DNA from 2 places in the Candidatus Pelagibacter sp. HIMB1509 genome. Region 1 is predicted to be linked to the other one. Evidence: riboswitches for the same ligand, from Rfam matches in the RefSeq annotation. Region 1 holds a riboswitch; the other holds the start of a gene.
What was found. Region 1 has a riboswitch for S-adenosylmethionine ahead of ACTTBO_RS03425 (homocysteine S-methyltransferase family protein). Riboswitches for the same ligand answer to the same signal wherever they lie in the genome.
Positions count from the first base shown of each region.

Region 1 (8,197 bases):
AAAAAATAATATTGTTAGCGACAATTATAAAATCACAAATAATGAAAAAATTGGTATTATTCCCCCAATTGGAGGAGGTTAATGCTTCATACTGACATTGTAGATAGTAAAGTTAAAAAATTATCATTAATTGATGCTGAAAAATTTATAGCATCTAATGATTTTGGAGCTTCATTAATTTTTAGTGGGACAGTTCGTAATCAAAATAATAATAAAAGTGTTTTAGGTATTACATATGACAGTCATGATGCTTTGGTAATAAAAAGTTTTGAGGAAATTTATAATGAAGCTGAAGAAAAACTAAATATAAACAATAAGAGTGTTTTTATTGAACATGCCAAAGGTTACTTAAATTTAGGAGAAATTAGTATTATTATAGCAGTTGCATGTAAGCATAGAGATGAGGCTTACGTTCTATCAAGATATATAATAGAAGAAATTAAAAAAAGGTCTCCTATATGGAAAAAAGAACATTACACAAATAATCAAAGTGATTGGCTAAAAGGAAATCCTATTATTCATGAAAAAAATTAAGTATTCAGAAATTACACCAGAGAAAATTTATAAAAATAGAAGATCATTTATTAAATCTCTTGGGTATGGTGCAAGTTCTTTAGCATTAGTCACAATTCCTTTTGCAAGTCAATCTCAAGCTGATGATAGGAATGAACTTACAAGCTTCAAAGACATAACAACTTATAATAATTATTATGAGTTCGGTACTTCAAAGAGTGATCCTTATGTTAATTCACAAAATTTTAAAACATCACCATGGACACTAAGTATTGAAGGGGAAGTTGAAAAACCTATCAAAATTTCTATGGAAGAAATAACCGAAACATTTGTATCTGAAGAAAGAATATACAGATTAAGATGTGTAGAAGGATGGTCAATGGTTATTCCATGGATGGGTTTTTCGCTAAGTAAATTATTGTCAAAAGTAAACCCAACTAGCAAAGCAAAGTATGTTGAATTTGAAAGTGTTTATGATCCTGAACAAATGAAAGGTCAAAGATATCCGGTTTTGAACTGGCCTTATAAAGAAGGATTAAGAATTGATGAAGCAATGCACCCTTTAACTACAGTTGTGACTGGTTTGTATGGTAAAAAGCTTCCAAATCAAAATGGAGCGCCTCTGAGAATATTTATCCCTTGGAAGTATGGTTTCAAAAGTGCAAAAGCAATTGTTAAGATAAAATTTGTAGAAAAAATGCCAACTTCATCATGGATGTGGGCATCTCCACGAGAATATGGATTTTACTCTAATGTTAATCCTAATGTAGATCATCCTAGATGGTCTCAAGCAACAGAAAGAATAATTGGTAAAGATATTTGGGTGCCAAGAGTAAAAACATTGATGTTTAATGGTTACGGAGATGAAGTTGCAAATTTATATACAGGGATGGATCTAAAAAAATATTTTTAATGAGAAAATATTTTAAACCAGGTGTATTTATTTTAAGCACAATTCCATTTTTATTAATTTTTTACAAAATATACTTCAATAAACTTGGGCCAGAACCTGTAAAAGAAATTACTCATTTTACTGGAGAGTGGACTTTAATATTTATCTGTCTAACATTAAGTATGACGCCACTTAAAAGGCTAACTAATTTAAATATTTGGATAAGTTTTAGAAGAATGTTGGGATTGTTTGTTTTTTTTTATGCATCTCTTCATCTCCTTACTTACGTAGGTATAGATTATAGATTTAATTTACAGCCGATAATTGATGATGTTCTGAAAAAAAAATACATCTTTATTGGATTTGCAGCATGGGTATTACTACTTCCATTGGCAATTACATCTTCTCAAATGATGATGAAGTTGCTTAAAAACAATTGGAAAAAATTACACAGATTAATTTACGTGATAGCGATATTTGGAGCTCTTCATTATATATGGTTATCTAAAACAATTTTTTTTAGACCATTAGTATATTTGGTAATAATACTTGTTTTACTTGCTTTAAGAATTAACATTAAAAATAGGAACGTAAATTATGGATGATAATCTAAAAAAAGAAATTCAATCAGCTACACTTGAAAGATTAATGAAACATTTAGATGAAAGAAAAGACGTTCAAAACATTGATTTAATGAATTTAGCTGGATTTTGCAGAAATTGTTTGTCTAGATGGTACAGAGAAGAAGCTGAAAAAAAAGGAGTAGAAATATCAGATCCTGATGCAAAGCAACATATTTATGGAATGCCCTACTCTGAATGGAAAGAAAAATACCAAAAATAACTTTCTATTCAATTCAAGTTAATGTTTGCTTATTTAAGTCTATTTATTGTTTCATTTTTAGCAGCAACAATACTTCCTTTTTCATCAGAGGCTATATTAGCAACTTATCTGTTATCAGAAACATATAACAAATTTTTTTTAATATTTATTGCAAGTTTTGGAAATATTTTAGGATCTATCTTCAATTGGTTTCTAGGAATTTATTTCTTGAAATTTCAAGATAAAAAATGGTTTCCTTTTACCAACACACAAATTGATAAATCATCCAGGTGGTTTAAAAAGTATGGTAAATGGTCTTTGTTATTTGCGTGGGTACCAATTATTGGTGATCCACTTACTTTTATCGCTGGAACGATGAGAATTAAATTTTTAATTTTTTTATTTCTTGTAAGTTTTGGAAAAATAATGAGATATTTTTTTATTTCTCTTTTAGTCTAGGAAACAATTCGACAAAATTACAAGGTTTATGATTAATATCTAATTGATGTTTAAGGATACCGTCCCAAGCATCTGTTACTCCTCCTGAGGATCCTGGTAAGGCAAATATGTATTTACCATTTGATAGAACTGCACAAGCTCTAGATTGAATTGAAGACGTACCAACTGTTTTTAAACTAATAGTCCTAAAAACTTCACCAAATCCTGGAATATGTTTATCTGCTATTTCATCAACAGCTTCAGGTGTAATATCTCTTCCAGTTAAACCTGTGCCACCAGTTGTAATGATAACGTCAATATCTTTATGACTAGTCCAATCTTTTAAAATTTTAACTATATCTGCTTTATTATCTTTACAAATTTTTCTATCAATTAATTGATGATTGGCCTCTTTAATTTTTTCAACCAAGATCGCACCAGATTTATCGTTATCAATTGTTCTTGTATCTGTTACAGTTAGTAAAGCTATATTTACAATCATAAATAAATTTTTTAATGATTATACTTACAATATTTTTTTTTATAACTGCAATATTATATTCAAGTATAGGATTTGGTGGTGGCTCCACTTATCTTGCTTTACTTTTAATTTGGGATGTTCCTTACTATATTTTTCCAATTTTAGCTTTAATTTGTAATATTATTGTAGTTTCTGGAAATTCTATAAATTTTTTAAAATCAAAAAATATTAATTTTAATTTACTATATCCTTACTTAATTGGTTCTATACCTCTTGCTTTTATCGGAGCATCTATATCAATTGACAAAAATTTATTTGAAATTTTACTTTTCTTTATTTTAATATTAGCTGGAGTTTTTTTACTTATTGAAAGCAAATCCTTTAACAAAAAAGAAATTCTTATTAAAAAAATACCCTTGATTTTCTCAATATTAATAGGATCAATAATCGGTTTTGTATCTGGTTTGGTTGGAATTGGTGGTGGGATATTTTTAAGTCCTATTTTATTTTTGATGAAAGCAGGATTTCCAAGGCATATAACAAGTACTGCATCTTTATTTATTTTAGTAAATTCAATTTTTGGTATAGGTGGACAATTAACAAAGGATATAGTCTTCAACGAATTTTTAAATTACTGGCCACTATTTATTGCTGTCTTAATTGGTGGCCAAATTGGAAGTTTTTTAAATATAAAATTCCTATCTAACAAAATATTAGCCCTAATGACTGCATGTCTAGTAATTTTTGTAGCTATAAGAATGGGCATAACACTTATTGCATAAGTTGAATTAATTATTTTTTGATATATTTAATCTCTGATGAAAAATTTTAAACCATTTGGGCCTTCAATAGGAAAATCTAAAATTTCTAAAAAATTTTTAGAAAAACTTAACAATGAAGTTGATACAAAAATATTCTCAAAATCAAATGATTATAGTTCAAAATTAGCAAGTCAAATTAGAAAAGAAGTTCAAATTTCTAAAAGTTTTATAAAAAAAAATTTGGAAAAAGAATTAATAAAAAATATTAAAATTTTTCTAACTAAAGAGCATATTAAAAAAATTAAAGAAATTAGAATTTTAAACCTGTGGGTCGTTAGCCAATATAAAAATGAGTATAATCCTATACATTATCATGAAGGGGACTTATCAGGTGTTGGTTATTTAAAAATTCCAAAACATATGACAAAAAATAAAAATGTTAAAAATAAAAAAATAAGAACAAATGGAACAATTGATTTTATAAATGGACAAAGAGCTTTTCTTTCAAAAAGTATTTTTAATTTGATACCAAAAACAGGCGATCTTTTAATATTTCCAAACTACTTAATGCATACAGCCTACCCCTTTAATATTGAGGAAGAAAGAAGATCGTTTTCTTTCAATGCTAAAATAATTTTTAATAAATAATTTACAAATTTTAATAATATTATATAAATCTAGTTGCCGATTTGATCCTATTGCGGGCATAAACTGCTAAAATGGAAATTCCCAATAGATCTAATTAGCAAGGTAGTTGAACTATATTGTGCACCTGCATGTAGCTTAAGCACTAAAAAAGTGAGGATAAAATGAATAAAGATTTTTTTAAAACAACAAAAATTTTAGATGGTGGAATGGGTCAAGAGTTATTGGCCAGAGGTATGGAACCTAAAGGAACTTTGTGGAGTGCAAATGCTTTAATTGAGGAAAAATACCACAACTTAATACTTAATATTCATAATGATTTTATTAAATCGGGAGCTGATGTAATTGTAACTACAACTTTTACAACCAGAAGAAAAAGATTGAGAGAAAATGGAATAGAAGATCAATTTAAATTCTTAAATCAGAAAGCCTGTGAAATTGCACAAAAAGCTAAATTAAATAATCCACATATTAAAATTGCAGGAGGACTCCCGCCTCAAGATTTGACATATGAAGAAGACAAGAGAAGTGAAAAAGAAATCACAAACGATCATTCGGAATTAGCAGAAATACTAAACCCTTCAGTAGATTTTTTCTATTTTGATGTCTGGAGCAGTATCAAAGAAATTAGATGCGGAATAGAAGCTATTAAGAAATTTAATAAACCATACTTAGTTGGGGTTCATATTTCTGAAGGTAACTCTTTACCAAGTGGAGAAAAAATTTCTGAAATTAATTCAATAATTACTGAAAATTGCCTAGGAGTAATTCTAGCATGTGTTTCGCCTGAAAATTATGAGAATAATTTAGATGAAATTCAAAAACTTAAAGTTCCATTTGGTTTCAAATTAAACGGATTTGTAACAACTAAACCAAAAGGTGGTTATACTTCTCAGTATAAAGAAAATGATGGATCTAACCCCAATAGTTTTTTAGGTCAAAGAAAAGATTTAGATCCTGAAAAAATATCAATGTTTGCAAAAAAATTTAGAGAAAATGGAGCAACTATTCTTGGAGGATGCTGTGAAACTCGTCCTTCTCATATAGAGGCAATAAAAAATACTATTTAACTTTTGTACCTTTTTTTACAAAATAGATACCTATAACAACTGCTATCAACGAAATTATAACTTTAGTAGTAACCAATTCTTTTAAAAAGATATAACTTAAAATAGTACCAAATATTGGAATTAGATAAGATACTTGAGATTGAAAAATTAAACCATTGTTAATTAAAATTCTAAATCTCAATAACCAGGCAATTCCAGTAGATACCAAACCAAGATAAATAACTGAAATAGTAGAATCTAATCTTGGAACAGTTTTCCAAGGTTGTTCAATCAAACATACTAAAGGTAATAATATAATAGTAGCCCAAATCAAAATTGAACTGGTAACATTTTCATTTTTTTTCTTGCTAATTTTAAGTGTTAAAAGACCTCCAATCACATAACAGGTAGATCCTAACAAAATTAATAATGCTGAAGTAAAGTTATTTTCATTAATTAATAAATTATCTGAAAATAAATAAACTATTCCTGAAAATCCTATTAAAATTCCAATTGTCCTAGTTAAATTAAATTTTTCATTTTTAGTAAAAAAATGTCCTAGAACAGTTGAGCTTAATGTAGTCGTTGACATTAAAATTGCTGCCAAGTTACTTTGAACAGATTTAACGCCATATGCTATTAAAAAAAACGGAGCTACTAAATTTATAAATCCAATCATTGCAAACCAATGCCAATCTTTTGAAAATGCCTCGATTTTAATTTGTTTGTAAAAGCAAAGTAGTAAAACTGGAATTGAACCAAAAAAAACTCTTAGAAATGCAATCGTAACAGGTCCAAACGAGTAGGTTGCTATTTTAATATTAAAAAAAGCAGATGCCCAAATCAATGCTAACAACGTTAATAAACTATAATCAATTAGTTTTGGTTCTCTCATTCAATAATATCTTCTGGTGTTCCGTTTGTTATTTCAATTAACTTATTATAATTTATTTTGAAAACAGCATTTGGATGTCCAGCTGCACCAAATATATCTGGGAATCTTTCAAGACTTTTATCAATAAAGATTTTACATCGCTTCAAGTGCCCTACTGGAGACACTCCACCAATTGTATATCCAGTGTTTTCTTTAACTGCCTCAGGAGATGCCATAGACACATCTTTTTCATTGAGAATTTTTTTTAACTTATTTAACGAGCAACGCTTGTCTCCAGATACCAAGCTTAATATATAGTTGTCACCTGCCCTAAAAAGTAAACTTTTAACAATAGCACCAACGTTGCAACCCAAAGCTGTAGCAGCATCATTGGCCGTTCTTGCTGTTTTTTCTAAGACGATAACATTTAAATTTTGATCAAATGTTTTAAGAGCTTTTTTTGCCCTTTTTACCGGTTCTTTATTTAGTATTGATTCCATTGAATTTATAAAATTCCCTAATTTGATTGAGTAGATACACTACTTATGTAAAAAATGCATAGGTGTTATTTATTAAATAAGCATTATTTTTTAACTTTTTTTTGCTAATTAAGCTCCATCAAAATTACATAGGAGACAAAATGAGTGCAGAAAACGTTTTAAAATTTATGAAAGAAAAAGAAGCAGAATTTGTGGATCTAAGATTTACTGATCCAAGAGGAAAACTTCAACATTTAACTATGGATGCATCAATAGTGGATGCCGACATGCTTAATGATGGAGTGTTTTTTGACGGTTCATCTATTGCTGGATGGAAGGCAATTAACGAATCTGACATGATTTTAAAACCTGATACTGCAAGAATGTTCATGGATCCTTTCACGTCTCATAATACTGTAGTTTTGTTCTGTGATATTTTAGATGCAATCAAAAAAGATCCTTACGAAAGAGATCCAAGAGGAGTTGCAAAAAAAGCAGAGGAATATTTAAAAGCATCAGGTATTGGTGATAAAGCGTTTTTTGGACCTGAGCCAGAATTTTTTGTTTTCGACGATGTAAGAATTAAAAATGACATGAATGAAAGTGGATTTAAAATTGATAGTAAAGAAGGTCCATATAATTCAGGTAAAGAATATGAAAATGGAAATATGGGACATAGACCTCAAATCAAAGGAGGTTATTTTCCTGTGCCACCTGTAGATAGTGAACAAGATATGCGTGGTGAATATTTAAAAAATTTAAAAGAAGTTGGCATCAAAGTTGAAAAACATCACCATGAAGTTGCTCCAAGTCAACACGAACTTGGTATGTATTTTGGAACTTTAGTTGACCAAGCAGATAATGTTCAGCTTTATAAGTATGTAGTTCAAATGGTAACACATTCATTTGGGAAAACTGCAACCTTCATGCCAAAACCAGTTGCAGGTGATAATGGTTCAGGTATGCATATTCACCAATCTATTTGGAAAGGTGATACTCCTGTATTTTCAGGTGAAGCATATGCAGGACTTTCAGAAACTGCATTACACTATATTGGTGGAATTTTAAAACATGCTAAAGCGATTAATGCTTTTGCTAACTCTACAACAAATAGTTACAAAAGATTAATCCCTGGTTTTGAAGCTCCAGTATTATTAGCTTACTCTGCAAGAAACAGATCGGCATCATGTAGAATTCCAATTACTTTAAGTAAAAAAGGTGCAAGATGTGAAATTAGATTTCC
Region 1 is NZ_JBNAIU010000001.1:662,930-671,126, reverse strand. Features, by position in the region: gene ACTTBO_RS03470 (molybdopterin biosynthesis protein MoeD) at 1-82, shown strand, start outside; gene ACTTBO_RS03465 (molybdopterin synthase catalytic subunit) at 82-534, shown strand; gene msrP (protein-methionine-sulfoxide reductase catalytic subunit MsrP) at 521-1,426, shown strand; gene ACTTBO_RS03455 (sulfite oxidase heme-binding subunit YedZ) at 1,426-2,010, shown strand; gene ACTTBO_RS03450 (DUF1244 domain-containing protein) at 2,003-2,248, shown strand; gene ACTTBO_RS03445 (YqaA family protein) at 2,270-2,686, shown strand; gene ACTTBO_RS03440 (molybdenum cofactor synthesis domain-containing protein) at 2,667-3,167, opposite strand; gene ACTTBO_RS03435 (sulfite exporter TauE/SafE family protein) at 3,182-3,928, shown strand; gene ACTTBO_RS03430 (putative 2OG-Fe(II) oxygenase) at 3,965-4,555, shown strand; SAM riboswitch class V at 4,647-4,709, shown strand; gene ACTTBO_RS03425 (homocysteine S-methyltransferase family protein) at 4,717-5,622, shown strand; gene ACTTBO_RS03420 (DMT family transporter) at 5,615-6,496, opposite strand; gene ACTTBO_RS03415 (YbaK/EbsC family protein) at 6,493-6,975, opposite strand; gene glnA (type I glutamate--ammonia ligase) at 7,116-8,197, shown strand, end outside.

Region 2 (8,197 bases), 260 kb from region 1:
CTGTAACTAAAATTGACCAAGCAAATAAAGGCATTTTATGCAATGTCATACCTGGAGTTCTCATGTTTAAAATTGTAGTTATAAAATTTACTGCTCCTAAAATTGAAGACGCTCCTGCTAAGTGTAAACTTAAAATAGCAAAGTCCATTGCTGGACCAGGCTGTCCTGCTGTAGATGATAAAGGAGGATAGATTGTCCATCCACCACCAACTCCAGTTTGACCTGGGGGGCCATCCATAAATATAGACATGATTAATAAAATGAATGAAGTTGGTAGTAACCAAAATGAAATATTATTCATTCTTGGGAATGCCATATCAGGTGCACCAATCATGATTGGTACAAACCAATTTCCAAAACCACCAATCATTGCTGGCATAACCATAAAGAAGATCATGATTAAACCATGACCTGTTACTAAAACATTGTATAAATGATAGTTTCCACCCAAAATTCCATCACCTGGATGCATCAATTCCATTCTCATTAAAACTGAGAATGCAGTTCCGATTACACCTGCAACAATTGCAAATATAAGGTACATTGTACCGATATCTTTGTGATTAGTTGAATACGCCCAACGTTTCCAACCAGTTGGTGTATGATGATCGTCGTGTGATGCAGTTTGTGTATACATATTATTTACTCGCTAGTTTTTTAAATTGATCTTCTTCATTAATTTCTTTTGCAAATTTTATTTTAGCTCCAGTAAGCCATTCTTGATATTCTTCTTCAGGAACTACTCTTACTGTAATCGGCATAAAAGCATGTTTAATTCCACAAAGCTCAGAACACTGTCCATAATAAGTTCCAACTTCTTCTGCTTTAAACCATGTTTCATTTATTCTTCCAGGAACTGCATCTCTTTTAACTCCAAAAGATGGTAAAGCCCAAGCGTGTAAAACATCATTTGCAGTAATTAAAACTTTAACTACTTTATTTACTGGAACAACTAATTCATTATCTACAGCTAACAATCTAGGCTGATTTTCTTTTAAATCTTTATCTTCAATCATGTAAGAGTCGAAAATAATATTTTCATCTGGATACTCATATCCCCAGTACCATTGATAACCAATTGCCTTAACTGTTACATCTGCTTTTGGTATTGAGTCTTGTTTATATAAAATCTTAAACGATGGAACTGCCATCACAATTAAAATTAAACATGGAATTAATGTCCATAAAACTTCTACTGCAACATTGTGAGTTCTTTTAGAAGGAACTGGATTTGCTGATGCTCTAAATCTGATACATGCATATACCATCAAAAATAAAACGAAAACACTTATCGCAATTATGATTGGTAATAACAATTTATCATGAAAATTAACGATATCTCTCATAGACTCTGATGCTGCTTTTTGAAAACCTAATTGCCAATCTTTCGGCTGGTTAGCAAACGCAACTGCAGGAGTTAAAATTGAAAGAATTGTTAATAAAATTTTTTTCATTTTTTTAACCCTATATAGAACGTCTTCAAAAAAATTACACTTTAGTTTTCGCGACAAAATATCAATTTATGGCGTATTTTATGATCGATATAGCTGAAATTACAGCTGTTTCAGATCTCAATATATTCTCATTAATTTTCAGTGGTTGAACTCGGCTAAATTTTAGAATCTTTGCCCTTTCCTCTTCAGAAAAATCTCCTTCTGGACCTATAATTACACATGTAGGTTTATCTGTAATCTTCTTTAAATCTATTTTGGTATTTTCAGAATTTAGATCAGTAAAAATTAAATCCATTTCATTACTATTTAAAAAACTATCTAATGATCTTGGGTCCTCAATATCTGGAACATTAATTCTATTCGATTGCTCTGATGCTTCAATAATTACTTTCTCTAATCGTTCTTTATTAATCTTACGAACAATCGTTCTATCAAATATAATTGGAATAAATTTTGTAACTCCTAACTCAGTTGCTTTTTGAATCATAAAATTAAAGTAATTTGATTTAATTGGAGAAAACGCAAGCCATAATTCTTTAGAATTTTCTTTTTGTCTTAATTGTTTTGTAACATTAAATTTAACAATACCTTTTGAGATGTTTAAAATTTTTGCTTCCCACTCACCACTACTGTTAAATAAAGAAAAAATTTCATTTTCTTTAACTCTCATTACTTTGTTTACGTAATGCGATTGAGATTTATCAAGCGTATCAGTTAAATTATTAGATAAACTTTTAGAAAAATATAATCTAATGTTACTCATATTATTAAATTAGTTTATGAAAAATATTAAAGCAATAATTTTTGACGCTTACGGCACTTTATTCGATGTAAATTCAGCAGCAGAAAAATGCAAAGATAAAATTGGTAATAAGTGGGAAACTTTTGCAAATTATTGGAGAACCACACAATTAGAATACACTTGGCTTAGAAGTTTAATGAAAAGACATAAAGATTTTTGGCAAATCACTGAAGACAGTTTGGATAAATCAATGAGTGTATTTAAAATAGATAATTCAATGAGAGATGAATTATTAGACCTTTACAAAATTCTCTCACCTTTTGAAGAAGTTCCAAAAGTATTAAAATCTTTAAAAGAAAAAAATTTTAAACTAGCAATACTTTCCAATGGGACACCTTCTTTATTAAATGAATTAGTAAGTAGTAATAATTTAAATAATTTATTTGATGATATTTTTTCAATTGAAGAAGTTGGTGTATTTAAGCCTGATTCTAAAGTTTATGATATACCAGTAAAAAAATACAAAATTGAAAAAAATGAAGTTGCTTTTTTAAGTGCGAATACTTGGGATGTATCTGGGGGAGGGAACTATGGATACAATTCTATTTGGGTAAACAGAAGCAATAATATTTTTGATAAACTTGATTACCAACCAAAATTAGAAATCAAAAACTTAATTGATCTGCTACCCAAAATAGATACTAAATAATACTAAGCTTTATCTCCATAATCAGTCATGTGTTTTGGAATTCTTTTATTTTTTCCATACATGAAATGATTTTCCATGTTTTCTCTATACTTACTTGCTGGTACCTTTAATCCAACAGACTCACATACTTCTCTGATTAACATTGGGTTAGCACCACAACAGACACCAAGATAATGTACACCTAAAATATTTGCCCATTTTGCAAATTGACCTATTTCATATCTATTACAAAAATGAGGATCTAGTGCTGTTGGAAAAGTTCTTCCGTGTGGTGATGGGCAAGAACAATCATCTCTGTCTGGTAAGTTAAAAAAAGTTGGATATTTTTCATTAGTTCTATATGGGATTGGTAATGCTCCAACATGACATTTCACAGCTTTTCTAATCTCCTTTAGAAAAGGCATCATTGTTGCTGGCCCTCTAAAACAATTTAATCCTACTACATCAGCTCCTCTTTGTTCTAACTCTTTACATGTATCAACAACAGATTTTCCATCCCTCATAATATTTTCACCCATTGGAGAAATGGTTAACACTGTTGGTAAGTTAGCTTTTTTCATTACCTCAAGCGCTTTAAACGCCTCTTCAGCATAATAAAAAGTTTCGCCAATCAACATATCGGCCCCTTCATCTACTGCCCAACCAATCATTTCTGTAAACATAGCTTCAACTTCTTTTTGAGCTTGCTTGTCATCCTCTTTCCAAATATTGGAGTTGGATATATTCCCGGCCATTAAATTTGGTTGTGATCCCTCTGGTGTATCTAAGGCAACTTTTTTTGCAATTTTAAGAGCTGATCTATTTAAGGGTTCAAGCAATTCCTCTTTACCAATTACTCTCATTTTTTCTCTATGACCATTATAGGTAAATGCTTCTACAATATCAGATCCTGCATGTTGAAATTCTCTGTGTAAATTTTCTAAAACTTCAGGATGATCAAGAGATACCATTGGTACAAATTCTCCTGAAGCCATATAGCCTCTTCTTTCTATTTCAAACAAAAAACCCTCAGCACAAATTACTGGTCCTTTATCTAATCTTTCTTTTAAAATATTTGTCATTTTTTTCTCCAAAATTAATCGGAGAAAAGAGCTTAAACTAGCTAAGAGGGTTAGAATAAAAACTCTCTTCTCCTTTTTAGTGCTTTAGCAAAATGCTGGGTGCACAATACGGTTCAAATACCCGGTTCAATTTTGAGGAGCTCAAAAAAAAACCACCAGCTGAAGCGGTGGTTGAGACGTCGCTTTAGCTGGATTTGTAAAGCGCCCGCAATTTAACTTAAATCAGCGCTTAACCAATATCACCATACAATTAATAAAAAGTCAAAAGAATTTGGCTTATCTAATTCTACTTTCTTCAAAGTTTTTGTTGAGTTTTAAGGATATTGTTTTGGTATTTTTTTTATTCCAATCAGAAAATGACTTTAAAATTGGAATAACAGAAAGTCCAAATTCAGTAAGAGAATACTCAACTTTAGGAGGCACTACTTGATGAACTTTTCTATTTATAATTCCATCAATCTCTAATTCCTTGAGTTGTTTTGATAACATTTGTTGTGTGATTGTTTTTAACTCTTTTTTAAGTTTATTAAATCTCACTATTCTATTGTTAAATAAATAAAATAAAATTCTGATTTTCCATTTTCCACCAAGAAAATAAATTGCTCTTTCCGCTGGGCATTCAATATTGTTTTTCATAATACCTATTTAAATACCTTGTTTTATTTTTCAAGGTATGATTATACATACTAGTATGAAAATATTGCGTTCTTGCAGAATTTAACCAGATCATTATTTAGATTAAATATTAGCAAAGGAGATTTATGAGCAAAGGAATAAAAGCAGGAGATCAACCTATTTCTATTGATGTTGAAAAAGGAAAAAATTACTTATGGTGTTCTTGTGGACAAAGTAAGAGCCAACCATTTTGTGATATGTCACATAGAGGAACAGAATTTAAACCAGTTAAATTTGTAGCTGAAGAAAATAAAACTATTTATTTCTGTAATTGTAAACAAACTAACAATCAGCCATTTTGTGATGGTTCACACAACAAATAGACCATGACAAATATTTTAGATTTAGTTGGGAGAATATTTATCTCTTTAGTGTTTTTGTTAAGTGGAATTAATAAAATTGGAAATTATGAAGGAACCATTGGTTGGATGGAGTCTTTGGGAATGCCAGGTATTTTTTTAATTCCAGCAATAATTCTTGAGATAGGTGCTCCAATATTAATAATAATTGGATATAAAGTAAAAATTTCTGCTGCTCTCTTAAGTTTATTTTGCATAGCAACTGCAATTATTTTTCACACAGATTTTAGTAATCAAATGCAATTTGTATCATTTATGAAAAATATAGCATTAGCTGGTGGATTTTTATTTTTGGTGATAAATGAGACAAAAGAGTTTAGTTTAGAAAGGAAATTAGCAAAATAAATGTCAAAAATTGAAGTAAGTAAAATTATAGATCCTATTCCAGCGTCAGATGGTGCAGGAGTAAAATTAAAAAGAAGTATTGGTGTTGAACCAAATTACTTTGATCCTTTCTTAATGCTAGATGAATTTGGATCTGAAAATAGCGAAGATTATATTGCTGGTTTTCCTCCTCACCCACATCGAGGCATTGAAACCGTTACATATATGCTCGCTGGAGATTTTGAACATAAAGATAGCACTGGTGGTGAAGGAAGAATGACCGCAGGTGATGTTCAGTGGATGAAAACAGGAAGTGGTATTATTCATTCAGAGATGCCAGCTATGAAAGAAGGAAGACTTCATGGCTTTCAACTATGGATTAACATGCCTGCTAAATTGAAAATGAGTAAGCCTGAATACATTTATATAGATGCTGATAAAATGAGTGTTCATAAAGATAATGAGAAACAAGTAAAAGTTATTGCAGGTAAATTTGAAAACGCTGAAGGACCTGTAAAAGGTCACAATGTAGAACCAGTTTATTTTGATGTAGAGTTAAAAAAAGATAAAGAATTTAATTTTAGCATTCCACCAACTCACAATACATTTATTTATCTAATTAATGGTGAAATTGAAATTGGCAATGAAAAGCATGATGAAGTTAAAGATAGTACTTTAATATTATTAACAAAAGGTGAAGAGCTTAAAGTTAAAGCAAAAACAGATGCTAAATTTCTTGTAATATCTGGAAAACCGATAAATGAAGAAATTGCAAGAGGTGGTCCTTTTGTGATGAATACTAAAGCAGAAATCTTGCAAGCTGTTCAAGATTATCATAATGGTACATTTGTAAAATAAATTATGAATTCAGTTATAATATCAAAAGCAGGTGGACCAGAAGTTTTAGAATACAAAGAACTTAAGCTTGAGGAACCAAAATCTGATGAAGTAACGATTAAAAACCATGCAATTGGTTTAAATTATATTGATACTTATCATCGATCAGGACTTTATCCATTAACTCTACCCTCTCCAATAGGTCTAGAGGGAGCTGGAGAAATAACTAAAGTTGGCTCAGATGTAAAAGATTTTAAAGTTGGAGATAAAGTTGCATACTGTGCAGCTCCTCTTGGTGCCTATTCAACTCATAGAAATTACCCAACTAAAAACTTGGTAAAAGTTCCTGATAGTGTTGATTTAGAAACAGCAGCAACTTTGATGACAAAAGGAATAACTACCTTTTATCTTTTACATAAAACTTATCCTGTAAAATCAGGTGAAGATATTTTATTCCATGCAGCAGCTGGTGGTGTTGGTCAAATATTTGGACAATGGGCTAAAAGTCTAGGATGCAATGTTATTGGTACTGTCGGTTCAGATGAAAAAATAGAAAATGCAAAACAAAATGGCTACGACCATGTGATTAATTATAACAAAGATAATTTTGCTGAAAGAGTAAAAGAGATTACTGAAGGCAAAGGATTGTCTGTTGTATATGATGGAGTTGGAAAAAATACTTTTGATGGTTCAATTGAATGTTTAAAATTAAGAGGAATGTTGGTTTCTTTTGGTAATGCATCGGGTCCTCTAGATCCAGTTAATGTTGCAAAATCAATTCAACCAAAAGGACTATATTTAACAAGACCAAGTATTATGCAGTACACTACAACAAGAGAAGAGCTTGATGAAGCTGCGAATAAAGTTTTTGAAATGGCCTCAAGTGGAAAAGTAAAAGTAAAAATTTCAAAAAAATATTCTCTAAAAGATATTGTACAAGCGCACAAAGATTTAGAATCTAGAGTTCTTACTGGTCCAGCAGTTATACTTCCCTAGTTCACATCTACATCCATATCAGACATATGGAGTTTAAGTGCATTAGTTGAAATTTGAATTTCTCTTATAAAAAAAATAATTGATATAATCATGGATAAACAACATGAGCCAAAAATTACTCTAGCTGCAAATACTTCATCTAAATAGAGTGCAAATACTGTAAGCATATTAAATAGGAAGCCAAATGAAGCAAATAAAATTGTCCATCTAAGAAGTGTTATCCTTCCACTTAAATTAATAAACTGCTTCTTCCATTCAGGAGGAATATGCTTTTCATAAACATGCTCATCATGAAGCTGACGAATTAAGATACTTAGAGAGTGAAATCTGTTGCTATAAACACTCATAAGTAACGGAATAGCTGGAAACATTAAAGCAGTAACTGTGTAGTCTATGTTCATACGAATCAATTTGATTATGAAACTACCCTTTGTTATTTACAAGTAAAATATTATGAACCAATTAAAACTTTTTATTGATTTAACTAGGCTACAAAAACCAATCGGCTTTATGTTGTTATTTTGGCCTTGTGCATGGGGTTTAACTTTAGCTTATGATTTTTCTTTAAATTTAAATAATTATTTTTTTTATTTAATTTTATTCTTCTTAGGATCTGTTTTAATGAGATCAGCAGGATGCATTGTTAATGATATTTTGGATAAAGAATTTGATGCAAAAGTATTTCGAACTAAAAATCGTCCTATTGCCTCTGGAAAAGTATCTATTTGGCTTGGTATCTTTTACGCAACAGTTTTGTGTTTCTTGGCATTATTAGTTTTAATAAATTTTAATTTATTCACTGTTATTTTGGCGATGACATCTATGCCTCTTGCATTCACTTACCCACTTATGAAAAGGTATACATATTGGCCTCAATTATTTTTAGGAATTACTTTTAATTATGGTTTAATTCTTGGTTGGACCGCAATTACAGATGAATTAAATTTCGTTATTATTTTATTCTACTTAGGAGCCATATTTTGGACACTGGGCTATGATACCATCTACGGATTTCAAGATATTAAAGATGATGAAATAAT
Region 2 is NZ_JBNAIU010000001.1:404,572-412,768, reverse strand. Features, by position in the region: gene ctaD (cytochrome c oxidase subunit I) at 1-637, opposite strand, end outside; gene coxB (cytochrome c oxidase subunit II) at 639-1,454, opposite strand; gene ACTTBO_RS02130 (RsmE family RNA methyltransferase) at 1,516-2,217, opposite strand; gene ACTTBO_RS02125 (haloacid dehalogenase type II) at 2,234-2,905, shown strand; gene ACTTBO_RS02120 (homocysteine S-methyltransferase family protein) at 2,908-3,966, opposite strand; SAM riboswitch class V at 4,033-4,098, opposite strand; gene ACTTBO_RS02115 (winged helix-turn-helix transcriptional regulator) at 4,243-4,602, opposite strand; gene ACTTBO_RS02110 (CDGSH iron-sulfur domain-containing protein) at 4,728-4,964, shown strand; gene ACTTBO_RS02105 (DoxX family protein) at 4,968-5,345, shown strand; gene ACTTBO_RS02100 (pirin family protein) at 5,346-6,182, shown strand; gene ACTTBO_RS02095 (quinone oxidoreductase family protein) at 6,186-7,157, shown strand; gene ACTTBO_RS02090 (DUF2721 domain-containing protein) at 7,154-7,558, opposite strand; gene ubiA (4-hydroxybenzoate octaprenyltransferase) at 7,611-8,197, shown strand, end outside.
Region 2: linked by a shared signal. The riboswitch ahead of ACTTBO_RS02120 (homocysteine S-methyltransferase family protein) and the one ahead of ACTTBO_RS03425 (homocysteine S-methyltransferase family protein) in region 1 are both predicted to bind S-adenosylmethionine.